DNA from 2 places in the Arthrobacter sp. NPDC057259 genome. Region 2 is predicted to be linked to the other one. Evidence: riboswitches for the same ligand, from Rfam matches in the RefSeq annotation. Region 2 holds a riboswitch; the other holds the start of a gene.
The links. Region 2 has a riboswitch for S-adenosylmethionine ahead of ACFUCU_RS00180 (aminotransferase class V-fold PLP-dependent enzyme). Riboswitches for the same ligand answer to the same signal wherever they lie in the genome.
Positions count from the first base shown of each region.

Region 1: it holds a riboswitch for S-adenosylmethionine, as region 2 does, so the genes downstream of both, ACFUCU_RS09780 (homoserine O-acetyltransferase) here and ACFUCU_RS00180 (aminotransferase class V-fold PLP-dependent enzyme) in region 2, are expected to answer to the same signal.

Region 1 is NZ_JBHUYA010000005.1:94,544-101,017, reverse strand. Features, by position in the region: gene ACFUCU_RS09785 (bifunctional o-acetylhomoserine/o-acetylserine sulfhydrylase) at 1-998, shown strand, start outside; SAM riboswitch class IV at 1,183-1,298, shown strand; gene ACFUCU_RS09780 (homoserine O-acetyltransferase) at 1,312-2,460, shown strand; gene ACFUCU_RS09775 (MFS transporter) at 2,652-4,034, shown strand; gene ACFUCU_RS09770 (LysR family transcriptional regulator) at 4,116-5,015, opposite strand; gene mmsB (3-hydroxyisobutyrate dehydrogenase) at 5,187-6,089, shown strand; gene ACFUCU_RS09760 (CoA-acylating methylmalonate-semialdehyde dehydrogenase) at 6,122-6,474, shown strand, end outside.
Region 2 is NZ_JBHUYA010000001.1:41,561-48,034, reverse strand. Features, by position in the region: gene ACFUCU_RS00205 (sigma-70 family RNA polymerase sigma factor) at 1-462, opposite strand, end outside; gene ACFUCU_RS00200 (DoxX family protein) at 725-1,273, shown strand; gene aroA (3-phosphoshikimate 1-carboxyvinyltransferase) at 1,281-2,702, shown strand; gene ACFUCU_RS00190 (ribosome small subunit-dependent GTPase A) at 2,686-3,801, shown strand; gene hisN (histidinol-phosphatase) at 3,892-4,704, shown strand; SAM riboswitch class IV at 4,802-4,915, shown strand; gene ACFUCU_RS00180 (aminotransferase class V-fold PLP-dependent enzyme) at 4,951-6,366, shown strand; gene ACFUCU_RS00175 (class I SAM-dependent methyltransferase) at 6,422-6,474, shown strand, end outside.

The DNA.
Region 1 (6,474 bases), on a different contig from region 2:
GCCCCAGCCTCTATGGCGGCACCTACAACCTGCTGGCCCACACTCTGAAGAAGTTCGGCATCTCCGTGACCTTCGTGGCGGACCCGGACAACTTGGACCAGTGGCGCGAGGCGGTGCAGCCGAACACCAAGCTCTTCTTCGGCGAGGTGGTCTCCAACCCGCGCCAGGACGTCCTGGACATCGAGGGAATCTCGGACGTGGCCCACCAGGCAGGGGTGCCGCTGATCGTGGACAACACCCTCGCCACGCCGTACCTGATCCGTCCGCTGGAGTGGGGCGCGGACATCGTGGTGCACTCGGCCACGAAGTACCTGGGCGGCCACGGCTCGGCGATCGCCGGTGTGATCGTGGACTCCGGAAAGTTCGACTTCGGCGCGGACCCGGAGCGGTACCCCGGCTTCAACACCCCCGACCCCAGCTACAACGGCCTGGTCTACGCCCGGGACCTGGGCGCGGACGGCGCACTGGGGGCCAACCTCTCCTACATCCTCAAGGCCCGGGTCCAGCTGCTGCGCGACCTCGGCTCCGCCGTCGCGCCCTTCAACGCCTTCCTGATCGCCCAGGGCATCGAGACGCTGAGCCTGCGGGTGGAGCGGCACGTCGCCAACGCCACCCGGGTGGCCGAATGGCTGGAGGGCCGGGAGGACGTCGAATCGGTCGCCTACGCGGGGCTGCCCTCGAGCCCCTGGTACGAGCGCGGCCGGAAATACGGTCCGCGCGGCACGGGCGCCGTCGTCTCCTTCGTCATCGCCGGGGGAGTGGAGGCCGGCAAACGCTTCGTCGACGCCCTGGAGCTGCACTCGCACGTGGCGAACATCGGCGACGTGCGCTCGCTGGTGATCCACCCGGCGTCGACCACGCACAGCCAGCTCAGCCCGGAGCAGCAGGCGGTGGCGGGCGTCCACCCGGGCCTGGTCCGGCTCTCGGTGGGCCTGGAGCACATCGACGACATCCTGGCGGACCTCGACGCCGGCTTCCGCGCCGCGAAGGCCGGCTAGGCCCGGGACCCCCGCCGGATTTCCCCACCTTTGCGGGCCCGACGGCGGCCGGCGCGGCGTGTCCGCGGCGACCCGCCGGCCTTGGCCTTCAAAGGTGGGGGAAACGGCGCGGCCGGGCGGGCGGCTGTCACATGGAAGTCACAATCTTCGCCAGGACGCCGCCCTGTTTCGTACACTCGGTGCAGGTCATGAGTGCCAGCGACAGCCCCGGCTTGCTGGCCGGCAACCCTCCTTTTGCGGCGGGGTGCCCCGGGTGAAGACCTGGCCTGCCGGTCAACTGACGGCAGGCAAGCGCGAAGTGAGGTCTTTTAACATGACGATTGCCGTCACCCGAACGGGTGTACCCGCCACCAGTCCCGCAGCAGGAAACGCCGCCGCCCCCGAAGGCACCGTGCGGTACCTGTCCGTCGGCGCCCTGGAACTCGAATCCGGCGCCGTCCTGCCGGAGGTGGTGCTCGCCTACGAGACCTGGGGCACCCTGAACGCGGACGCCTCCAACGCCGTCCTGATCGAGCACGCCCTGACCGGGGACACCCACGTCACCCGCGGCGCCGGCGGGGAGCCCGGCTGGTGGGAACAGCTCGCCGGCCCCGGCGCGCCCGTGGACACGGACCGGTACTTCGTGGTGTCCATCAACATCCTCGGCGGCTGCTACGGCTCCACCGGCCCGTCCACGCCGGCGCCCGACGGCCGGCCCTGGGGATCCCGCTTCCCCCTCGTCACCCTGCGCGACAGCACCGCCGCCGAGGCCCGGCTGGCCGACGCGCTGGGCATCCACCGATGGCACGCCGTGCTCGGCGGCTCCCTCGGCGGCGCCCGGGCCCTGGAGTGGGCCGTCAGCTACCCGGAACGCGTGCGCCGCTGCGCCGTGATCGCCGTCGGCGCCTACAGCACCGCCGAACAGATCGCCTTCGCCCAGGCCCAGACCCTCGCGATCCGGCAGGACCCGCGCTTCAATGGCGGCGACTACTACGGCGGCCCCGAGCCGCATGACGGCCTGGCGTTGGCCCGGCGGATCGCCCACATCACCTACCGCTCGGCCGCCGAACTGGAGGGCCGCTTCGGCCGGACCGGCCAGGACGGCGAGACACCGCTCGCGCCCGGGCCGCTGTCCGGCCGCGGCCGCTACCAGGTGGAGAGCTACCTGGACCACCAGGGCAACAAACTGGTGCAGCGCTTCGACGCCAACAGCTACATCGCGATCACCGAGGCGCTGATGAGCCACGACGTCGCCCGTGGCCGCGGAAGCCTTCGGCAGGCGCTCGCCGGGGCCACCGCCGAGTTCTTCATCGCCGCCGTGGACTCGGACCGGCTGTACTTTCCCGAACAGTCCCGGGAGCTCGCGGCGGCCCTGCCGGGGGAGGTGCCCATGCACGTCATCTCGGCCCCGATCGGCCACGACGGGTTCCTGACCGAGATCGGCCAGCTCGGCGGCGTCCTCCGGGAGGCGTTCTTCGCCTGAGCACCACGGCTTCTTCGCCGGCTCGTCCCGGGTGCCGGTGTGCAATTTTGCAGATAGGCTCTGCGCGATTGGTCGTTGAGGCTGCGGCGGTGACACTCCATACTCGTGGAGAATGACCGCGTGTGGTCCAACTCACACGGAGTCAGCCCAGTAAGCCGCAGGGTGTCGATGGCGACACCGAAGGAGTTCTTATGAGCACGGAAAACGCCGCCGCGAGGCGCGCAGAGGAAACCGACGTCAAGGCGTCCGGCCTCAAGAAAGTCGTCGCCGCCTCCATGGCCGGAACGGTGGTGGAGTGGTACGAATTCTTCCTCTACGCCTCCGCCGCAACCCTGGTCTTCGGCAAGGCCTTCTTCCCCAATTCCCAGACCGAACTGGACGGCATCCTGGCCGCCTTCCTGACCTACGCGGTCGGCTTCGTCGCCCGCCCCATCGGCGGCATCGTCTTCGGCCACTTCGGTGACAAGTTCGGCCGCAAGCAGCTGCTGCAGCTGAGCATCATCCTGGTGGGTGTCTCCACCTTCCTGATGGGCTGCCTGCCCACCTTCGCCCAGATCGGCTACTGGGCTCCGGCCCTGCTGGTCTTCCTGCGCTTCGCCCAGGGCTTCGCCGTCGGCGGTGAGTGGGGCGGCGCCGTCCTGCTGGTGGCCGAGCACAGCCCCAGCAAGTCCCGCGGCTTCTGGGCCAGCTGGCCGCAGTCCGCCGTGCCGCTGGGTAACCTCTTCGCCACCGCGGTGCTGTTCATCCTCTCCTCGGTCCTGTCCTCCGCCGACTTCCTCGGCTGGGGTTGGCGTGTGGCCTTCTGGCTCTCCGCCGTGATCGTCCTGATCGGCTACTACATCCGCACCAAGGTCAACGACGCCCCGATCTTCCTCGAGGCCCGCAAGGAGGTCGAGGCCGGCCACAAGGGCTACGGCGTCGCCGAGGTCTTCCGCCGCTACCCCCGCGGCGTCTTCACCGCCATGGGCCTGCGCTTCGCGGAGAACATCCTCTACTACCTCGTGGTCACCTTCTCCATCACCTACCTGAAGACCGTGGTCCACGCCGACACCACCCGCATCCTCATGCTGCTGCTGATCGCCCACGCCATTCACTTCTCTGTGGTTCCGATGGTGGGCCGGCTGTCCGATCGCCTGGGCCGCCGCCCGGTCTACATGGCCGGCGCCGTCCTCGGTGCCACCTGGGGCTTCTTCGCCTTCCCGATGATGGACACCGGCAACGACTTCATCATCCTTGCCTCGGTCATCATCGGCCTGCTGTTCCACGCCCTGATGTACGCCGGCCAGCCGGCCATCATGGCCGAGATGTTCCCGACCCGGATGCGCTACTCCGGCGTCTCCCTCGGCTACCAGGTGACCTCGATCGTGGCCGGCTCGCTCGCCCCGATCATCGCAGTGGCGCTGCTGGGCGAGTACAAGTCCTCCGTCCCGGTTGCCATCTACCTGGCGATCGCCTGCGCGATCACCGCCGTCGCGGTGCTCTTCCTGAAGGAAACCCGCGGCATCTCCCTGCACGACGTCGACGCCGCCGACGCGCAGGGCACGGCCGACCTCCTTGCCGCAGGCAAGAAGTAGCAGGCAAGACGTAACGAACGACCAGCTTCACCGGCAGCCCCCGTCCCCGCACCGCGGGACGGGGGCTGCCGCTGTTCGGGGCTATCCCGTCAGCACGTCCTGCCGCTCGGCGATCTCGGCCCGGAGCGCGGCCAGCACGGCCTGCACCGGCGCCGAGCGGAGCGACTCGGCCCGCGCGGCGGCCCAGATGGGGAGCTGGCGCTGGAAGTCGGCCGGCAGGACCGGGACGAACCCCTCCTTGCCCACCACCAGGAAGTTGGGCAGCAGCCCGATCCCGGCCGCCCGCCGGACCGCCTCCAGCTGGGCGAAGATGCTGGTGGCCTGGAAGCTGGACCGGGGCATCGGCAGCTGCGTGGACCGGTGGCCGAGCTCGGCCACCTGCAGGGCGGACTCCACGTAGGAGACGAAGCCGTGCCGGCGCACGTCGTCGAGGGTCTCCGGCGTCCCGTGCTCCCGGACATACTGCGGGCTGGCGTACAGCCGCAGGAAGTAGTTGGCCAGGAAGATGGTCTGGGCGCTGCTGACCTCCAGGTTGCCCACCACCACCTCCAGGTCCACGCCCGAGCGGTTCTGGCTGACCTTGCGGGTGGCGCTGAGCACCTCCACGTTCAGCTGCGGATGCTCGCGCTGCAGACGGACCAGCGCCGGCGTGACGAACTCGGCGCCGAAACCGTCGGGGGTGCTGATCCGGACCAGCCCGGCCAGCACGTCATCCCGCCGGGCAATCCGGCCGCTGAGCGCGCTCAGGGTACCCTCGATCGCCTCCGCCGCCGCCACCGCCTGGCCGCCGAGTTCGGTCAGTTCCCAGCCCTGCGGAGTGCGCTCGAGGGTCCGGCCGCCCAGCTGCTTGTCCAGCGCCAGGATCCGGCGCGAGATGGTGGTGTGCGTGGTGCCCAGGGTCTCCGCGACGGCGTTGAAGCGGCCCAGCCGCGCCACGGTCAGCAGGATCAGCAGGTCATCGGGGCTGGGCAGGCGGTTCACGGTCCGGGCCTCTCGGTACTTACGGGGCAATGTGCATGGCTGCACATGGCATCTTCGCTTTTTTCTCTTGATTGCACTGTAACAGGGTGTGATGGTGGACACAGTGCCCCGCCGAAGCGCGGGGAGTTCCGCACGGAACCGTCAGCCACACCAAGCAAAGGAGCTTTAGCCATGGCAGTTGTCGCCTGGATCGGACTGGGAAACATGGGCGGATTCATGTCCGTCAACCTCGCCAAGGCCGGACACGAGGTCCGCGGATTCGACCTCAACCCGGAAGCCGTCGCGGCCGCCGAGGCCGGGGGAGTTGCCCCCGCCGGCAGCATCGCCGAGGCCGTCAAGGGCGCCGACGTCGTCTTCACCATGCTGCCCAAGGGCGAGCACGCCCGCGCCGTCTACCTCGGCGAGGACGGCGTCCTGGCCCATGCGGACACCACTACCCTGCTGGTGGATTCCTCCACGATTGACATCGCCTCCGCGCAGGCCCTGCACGACGCCGCGGCCGAGGCCGGCTTCCGCTTCGTCGACGCCCCGGTTTCCGGCGGGATCAGCGGCGCCAAGGCCGCCACCCTGACCTTCATGATCGGCGGCAAGCCCGACGCCGTCGCCGACGCCACCGAGTTCATCCGCCCGATGGCCGCGAACATCATCCCCACCGGCGGGGCCACCACCGGCCAGGCCGCCAAGATCTGCAACAACCTGATGCTCTTCATCAACCTCGCCTCCACCGCCGAGGGCGCCGTCCTGGCCGACCGGCTGGGCCTGGACAAGCAGGTCTTCTGGGACATCGCCTCCGTCTCCTCCGGCGACAGCTGGGCGCTGCGCACCTGGTACCCGGTGGCCGGCGTCGTCCCCACCGCCGCGTCCAACAACGACTTCGCCCCCACCTTCACCGCGGAACTGGCCAACAAGGACATCGGCCTGGCCATCAGTGCAGCCCAGGACACCGGCACCCCGCTGGAGATCGGCCAGCACGTCCAGCAGCTCTTCCAGCGGCTGATCGACGGCGGCCAGTCCGGCACCGACTGCTCCGCGATCGTCAAGCTGGTCGACGGCTCCTTCGAAGCCGCCAAGTAGCGCGGGAACCCCCCCCAAGAAAGAGAACCACCATGGAACGCATTCCCCACGTCATCAACGGCGAACTGGTCTCCGACGCCGAGCGCTACGGCCCCGTCTTCAACCCGGCCACCGGCGAGCAGGAGAAGGAAGTCGCCCTCGCCTCCGCCGCCCGGGTCGAGGAAGCCATCGCGGCCGCCCGCGCCGCCCTGCCCGGCTGGCGCGCCACCAGCCTGGCCCGCCGCACCGCCATCTTCTTCCGGGTCCGCGAGCTGCTGATGCAGCGCCGGCCGGAGCTGGCCGCGCTGCTGACCAGCGAGCACGGCAAGGTCCTCTCCGACGCGGAGGGCGAGATCACCCGCGGCCTGGAGAACATCGAGTTCGCCACCGGGCTCTCCCATGCCCT
Region 2 (6,474 bases):
GGCGCGGGCCAGCTGCCAGTCCTCGATGGTGTCCGAATTCGACTGCAGCGGCTCGCGCTGACGCTTGCGGTACAGGTTGATGTACGTGTTCGTCAGGATGCGGTACAGCCAGGCTTTGAGGTTGGTTCCCGGCTTGTACTGGTGGAAGGCGGAGAAGGCTTTGGTGTAGGCCTCCTGCACCAGATCCTCAGCATCCGCGGGGTTCCGGGCCATCCGCATCGCCGCCGAATACAGCTGGTCGACGTACTGCATGGCGTCACGTTCGAAGCGGATGCGCCGCTCCTCCGTGCTTTCGACGTCGGTGTCCAGCGGCGTGCCGCTGCCGTCCACCGCGACGGTTTCGCTGGCGGCGCGCTCGGCCGCAACGTCCTCGGCGGTGGTGTCCCGGTCCGACGGGGTGGCGGCTGCATCGTTCCCGGCTGCCTGGTGCTTGGCCGCGACGGCCGGATCCATGGTGCTCATTGCCTTCAAGTCTACTGTCACCGCGGGCCTGCCACCGGTTGGGATGGTTCCCGGCGGACCCGCGAAGGCACGGGCCCAGGGGTTGGCGACGTCCGTGTCGGTCCGTTCCGTGGTCTGAACCAGAGTCAAACTTCCACCTCTCCTCGCTGATTGCGGCACTATCTGCACAACCCCCGTCAGCGGGCAAATATTCCGCAAAAGTGCAAGACTAGAACCGGTTCCCCGCAGAACACCCGCGGTTCATCCCTCCAGGAGGAAATTCATGTCGCCTGTCCGGTTCTTCGCCCGTCCCATGCTCGCCTCCAGTTTCGTGCTCGCAGGCATGGACAAACTGCGGAACGCGGATGACACGGCCACTCAGCTTTCCCCGCTGTTGAGCCGCGCGGCCGACGCGCTCCCCTTCCAGACCTCCGAGAAGACCCTTGCCCGCGTGATCGGGGGCGCACAGGTGGGCGCCGGCGCCTGCTTCGCCCTCGGAAAGTTCGCCCGCCTCTCCGCAACGGTCCTGGGCGTCATCTCCGCCCTCAACGCCTACGTCGAGTGGCGCTCCGCAGACATCTCGTCCAAGGAAGGACGCGAGAACCGGCGCAAGCAACTGCTCAAGAACATCACCCTGACCGGCGGCGTGCTCCTGGCCTCCGTCGACACCAACGGCAAGCCGAGCCTGGCCTGGCGCGCCGAGCACCTCGCGGCCGACGCCCGCCGCTCCACCGCCCACCTTGCCGCCGATGCCCGCAAGAGCACCGGCAAGAAGCTGAAAAAGGCCGACAAGGCGGTTCGCAAGGCCGTGGACAACGCCGTCGGAGCCTAGAGCGTCAATGACTGGTACTGCCCCCGCCGCAGCTGAATCCGTGCCCGCCGGGGGCGGCCCGCACTGGCCTGCGCCCTTTGCCGGCCACCCCGTCGACGCCACCGTGACGGTCCCTGGCTCCAAGTCCCTCACTAACCGCTACCTGGTGCTCGCCGCCCTGGCCGACGGCCCGTCCCGGCTCCGCGCCCCGCTGCATTCGCGGGACTCGGCCTTGATGATCGCGGCACTGCGCCGTCTCGGGGCGACCATCACGGAGGTCCCCGGCGACGGCGCGTTCGGCCCCGACCTCGAGGTGCGGCCGGCTGCCGCCGGGGCGTCCACGGGGTCGGCCGACATCGACTGCGGCCTGGCAGGAACCGTGATGCGTTTCGTCCCGCCGCTAGCCGCCCTCCGGCAGGGCCGGACGGTGTTCGACGGCGATCCCCACGCCCGGCTGCGGCCGATGGGCACCATCATCGAGGCCCTCACCGGCCTCGGCGTCGACGTCGCCGCGCCCGACGGCGGCCCCGCGACGGCCCTCCCCTTCGCCGTCGAGGGCACCGGTGAGGTCCGGGGCGGCCACCTGGTCATCGATGCCAGCGCCTCGTCCCAGTTCGTCTCCGCCCTGCTGCTGGCCGGCGCCCGCTTCACCGAGGGACTGCACCTGGAGCACCGCAGCGCGGCCTACCCCGGCCAGCCCGTCCCAAGCCTCGACCACATCGCGATGACCGTCGCCACGCTCCGGGAGCTCGGCGTCACCGTCGACGACTCCCGCCCCAACCACTGGATCGTCTCCCCCGGCCCCATCCGCGCCTTCGACCGCAGGATCGAGCAGGACCTCTCCAACGCCGGACCGTTCCTCGCCGCGGCCCTCGCCACCCGCGGAACCGTCCGCATCCCCGACTGGCCGGAAGGCACCACGCAGGTCGGCGACCTCTGGCGCGACATCCTCGCCGCGATGGGTGCAACCGTCAGCCTCGAGGGCGGCACCCTGACCGTCACCGGCGGCCGGTCCATCAGCGGCGGCACCTTCGCCGACACCAGCGAACTCGCCCCCACGGTCGCGGCACTCTGCGCTTTGGCCGAAGGCCCCTCCACCCTGACCGGCATCGCGCACCTGCGCGGCCACGAAACGGACCGGCTCGCCGCCCTCGTCACCGAGATCAACCGGCTGGGCGGCGACGCTGAAGAAACCGCCGACGGCCTCGTCATCCGGCCCGCGCCGCTCCATGGCGGGGTGGTCCGCAGCTACGCCGACCACCGGATGGCCACCGCCGGCGCCATCCTGGGCCTCGCCGTCCCCGGCGTCGAGGTCGAGGACATCGCCACGACGGCCAAGACCATGCCGGACTTCCCGCGGCTCTGGGCCACCATGCTCACCCCGGCCGACGGCACCGGTACAGACGAAACCAGTGCAGACAAGGACGCCGCCGGTGGCCCGCAGCACTGACTCCTGGGACGAATCCGACGTCCGGATCCGCCCCAACAAGAAGGGGTCCCGTCCGCGCACCAAGGACCGGCCCAGCCACGATGACGCCGTGACCGGCCGGATCATCACGGTGGACCGCGGCCGCTACACCGCCGTCGTCGCCGAGGGCACCGATGAAGAGCGCACCGTGATCGCCGCGCGTGCCCGCGAACTGCGCCGCAATCCGGTGGTGGCCGGCGACTTCGTCTCCCTCGTCGGCAACGTCAGCGGCGAACCGGACACCCTCGCCCGGCTGGTGAAGATCCAGGACCGGCGCACCCTGCTGCGCCGCAGCGCCGACGACACCGATCCGATCGAGCGGGCCGTGGTGGCCAACGCGGACCAGCTGGTGGTCGTCGTGGCCGCCGCCAACCCGGAGCCCCGCACCGGCTTCATCGACCGCGCGCTGGTGGCCGCCTACGACGCCGGGATCGAGCCACTGCTGCTGATCACCAAGGCCGACATCAAGGACCCGGCCGAGCTGCTGGCGAACTACCGCCACCTCGACCTGCCCGTCATCATCTCCAAGACGGCCGACGCCTCCGCCTCCGGCATCGACGCCCGCTCCGACGACGGCCTCTCCGCCCGGTTGGACGGCCCGGCCGTCGCCGAACTGCACGGCTACCTGGACGGCAGGGTCACCGTCATGCTCGGCCACTCCGGCGTCGGCAAGTCCACCATGGTCAACGCCCTCACGGGGGCAGAACGGGCCACCGGTGGCGTCAACGCCGTCACGGGCCGCGGCCGCCACACCTCTTCCTCCGCCTTGGCACTGAAGGTGACGGACGCCCCGGCCGGCAGCTGGATCATCGACACCCCTGGCATCAGGTCCTTCGGGCTGGCCCACGTGGACCCGGACCGCATCCTGCGGTCCTTCCCCGACCTGGCCCCCGGCACCGAGGACTGCGAGCGCGGCTGCAAGCACGACGCCACCGCCGTCAACTGCGGTGTGGACGCGTGGGTGCAGGCCGGCCACGCGGGACCCTCCGGCCCGGCCCGGCTGGCCTCGCTGCGCCGGCTGCTGGGCACCGACCCGCGGCAGGAAGCCCAGGAGACCAAGGAACTGGGCACGGTCTCCTGACCGTACGTCACCCATTCGTCCCGCGGGCGATCCGGCCGTCCGGGACGTGGCCTCCCCGGCCGGGGCGCGTTTAGACGGTAGTTTGGAAGCATGAGCCAACCCGCGTCGAGCTACAACGATGACCTGCGCCTTGCCCACGTCCTGGCGGACTCGGTCGATTCCCAGACCATGAGCCGCTTCAAGGCCCTTGACCTCAAAATCGAGACGAAGCCGGACCTGACGCCGGTCACCGACGCCGACAAGGCCGCCGAGGAGGCCATCCGCGGCCAGCTCTCCCGCTCCCGCCCCCGCGACGCCGTCCTGGGCGAGGAATTCGGCAGCTCGGGCCACGGCTCCCGCCGCTGGATCATCGACCCGATCGACGGCACCAAGAACTTCGTGCGCGGCGTCCCCGTCTGGGCCACCCTCATCGCCCTGGTAGACGAGGGCGAGCCGGTGGTCGGCGTCGTTAGTGCCCCTGCCCTCGGCAAGCGCTGGTGGGCCGCCAAGGGCGCCGGCGCCTACACGGGCCGTTCGCTGGCCGCCGCAACCCGGCTGCGGGTCTCCAACGTCTCAGACCTCTCCGACGCCTCCCTCTCCTACTCCAGCCTGGGCGGCTGGAAGCAGCGCGGCAACCTCGACGAATTCCTGGGCCTGACCGAGGAAGTCTGGCGCACCCGCGCCTACGGCGACTTCTGGTCCTACTGCCTGGTGGCCGAGGGCGCCGTCGACATCGCCTGCGAGCCGGAACTGAACCTTTACGACATGGCCGCCCTGGTCCCGATCGTCACCGAGGCCGGCGGCCGGTTCACCTCCCTCGAGGGTGAGGACGGCCCGTTCGGCGGCAACGCCCTGGCCACGAACTCGATCCTGCACTCCGAGGTTCTTAAGCGGCTCAATCCGAACCTCGACGACCTGCTCTAAAACCGCGCCTTCCCTAAGGGCCGGTTCCGCGTAACACAGCGCTTCACATTGCCGCGCCCCTTTCCGGGGCGCGGCAATGTGTCCTAGGCTCGAACCAGGTCACGAGTGCCAGCGCTAAACCCCGGTTTGCTGGCCGGCAACCCTCCTTTCGCGGCGGGGTGCCCCGGGTGACGACCTGGCCGGTCCGGAGCGGACCCGGCAAGCGCGGATCCCCTGCACGCGGGGTCCTTTCTCGAGCGAGGTCCCATGTCGACTGCCATTTTTTCGTCCCCAGCATCCATCTCCACGGCTGTATCCGCCGCGCGCGCCCCGCTGGCCGCCGTGACCGGCGCCGAGATCCAGGCGCCGCTGATCCAGGGCGGCCAGGTCCGCTACGCCAATCTGGACTACGGCGCCTCGGCCCCTGCCCTGTCTGTGGTCTCCGCGTACCTCAACGAGATCCTGCCCTACTACGCCAGCGTCCACCGCGGCGCCGGCTACGCCTCCCAGCTGAGCACCTCGGTCTACGAGAACGCGCGGACCATTGTGCGGGACTTCGTCGGCGGCCGGGCCGACGACGCGGTCATCTTCACCCGGAACACCACCGATTCGCTGAACCTCCTGGCCGGGTGCCTGCCCACCGCCGGCGGCCGGCACCTGGGCGAGGTCCTGTACCTGGACATCGAACACCACGCGAACCTGCTGCCGTGGCAGGGGGTTCCGCACCGCAGCGTCGTCGCCGCGCCTACCCTCGCCGGGACGCTGGCGCGGCTCCGGGCCGAGCTGGCAACCGGCGGCATCAGCCTCCTCGCGGTCACGGGCGCGTCGAATGTCACCGGCGAGATCCTGCCCGTCCGCGAGCTCGCGGCGCTGGCGCACGAGCACGGGGCCCGGATCGTCGTCGACGCCGCGCAGCTGGCCCCGCACCGCCGCATCGACGTCGCGGCCGACGGCATCGACTACGTCGCCTTCTCGGGGCACAAGCTCTACGCACCCTTCGGCGCGGGTGTCCTGGTCGGGCGGCCGGACTGGCTCGACGCCGGGACGCCGCACCTGGCCGGCGGCGGCGCCGTCCGCGACGCCCGGCTGGACGCCGTCAGCTGGACCACCGGACCTGCCCGGCACGAGGGCGGCTCCCCCAACGTCCTCGGCGCGGCCGCCCTGGCCCGCGCCACCCAGGCGGTCGCGGCCCTGGACGAAGCATCCTGGCACGGCCACGAGGATGCCATCCGGTCCTTCCTGGCCGACGGCCTGCGGGAGATCGACGGCGTGAGCGTGCACCACATCTTCGAGGAGACCGACCACGGGGAGGGCCACGGCACCATCGGCGTCGTGAACTTCTCGGTCGCGGGGTACGACGCCGGTCTCGTCGCCGCGTACCTGTCCGCAGAGCACGGGATCGGTGTGCGGGACGGCAGGTTCTGCGCGCATCCGCTGCTCAAGCGGCTGGGCCTGCCCGCCGGGTCGCTGCGGGCCAGCTTCGGCCTGGGCTCCCGGCTCGAGGACGCCGAGCGGCTGCTGGCCGCGCTGCGGACGCTGCGGCGGGACGGCCTGGGCTGGGACTACCTGGTGGATGCCGGGCGCTGGGTACCGGCGAACGACACCCGCAGCTACCCGCACTGGGCGCCCAACACCCCCGGCACCGCCGGGGCGGCCCCCTGCACCCTCGACGGCCCCGAATAGCCGGTGTGCGGTAGATTCGACGGGTATCTTCCCGAGCTGCCGAAGGAGAGTTCACGTGGCAGGCGGCGGCCCCAAACTGCATCAGACCCGGCGGAAGGAGCTCGGAGC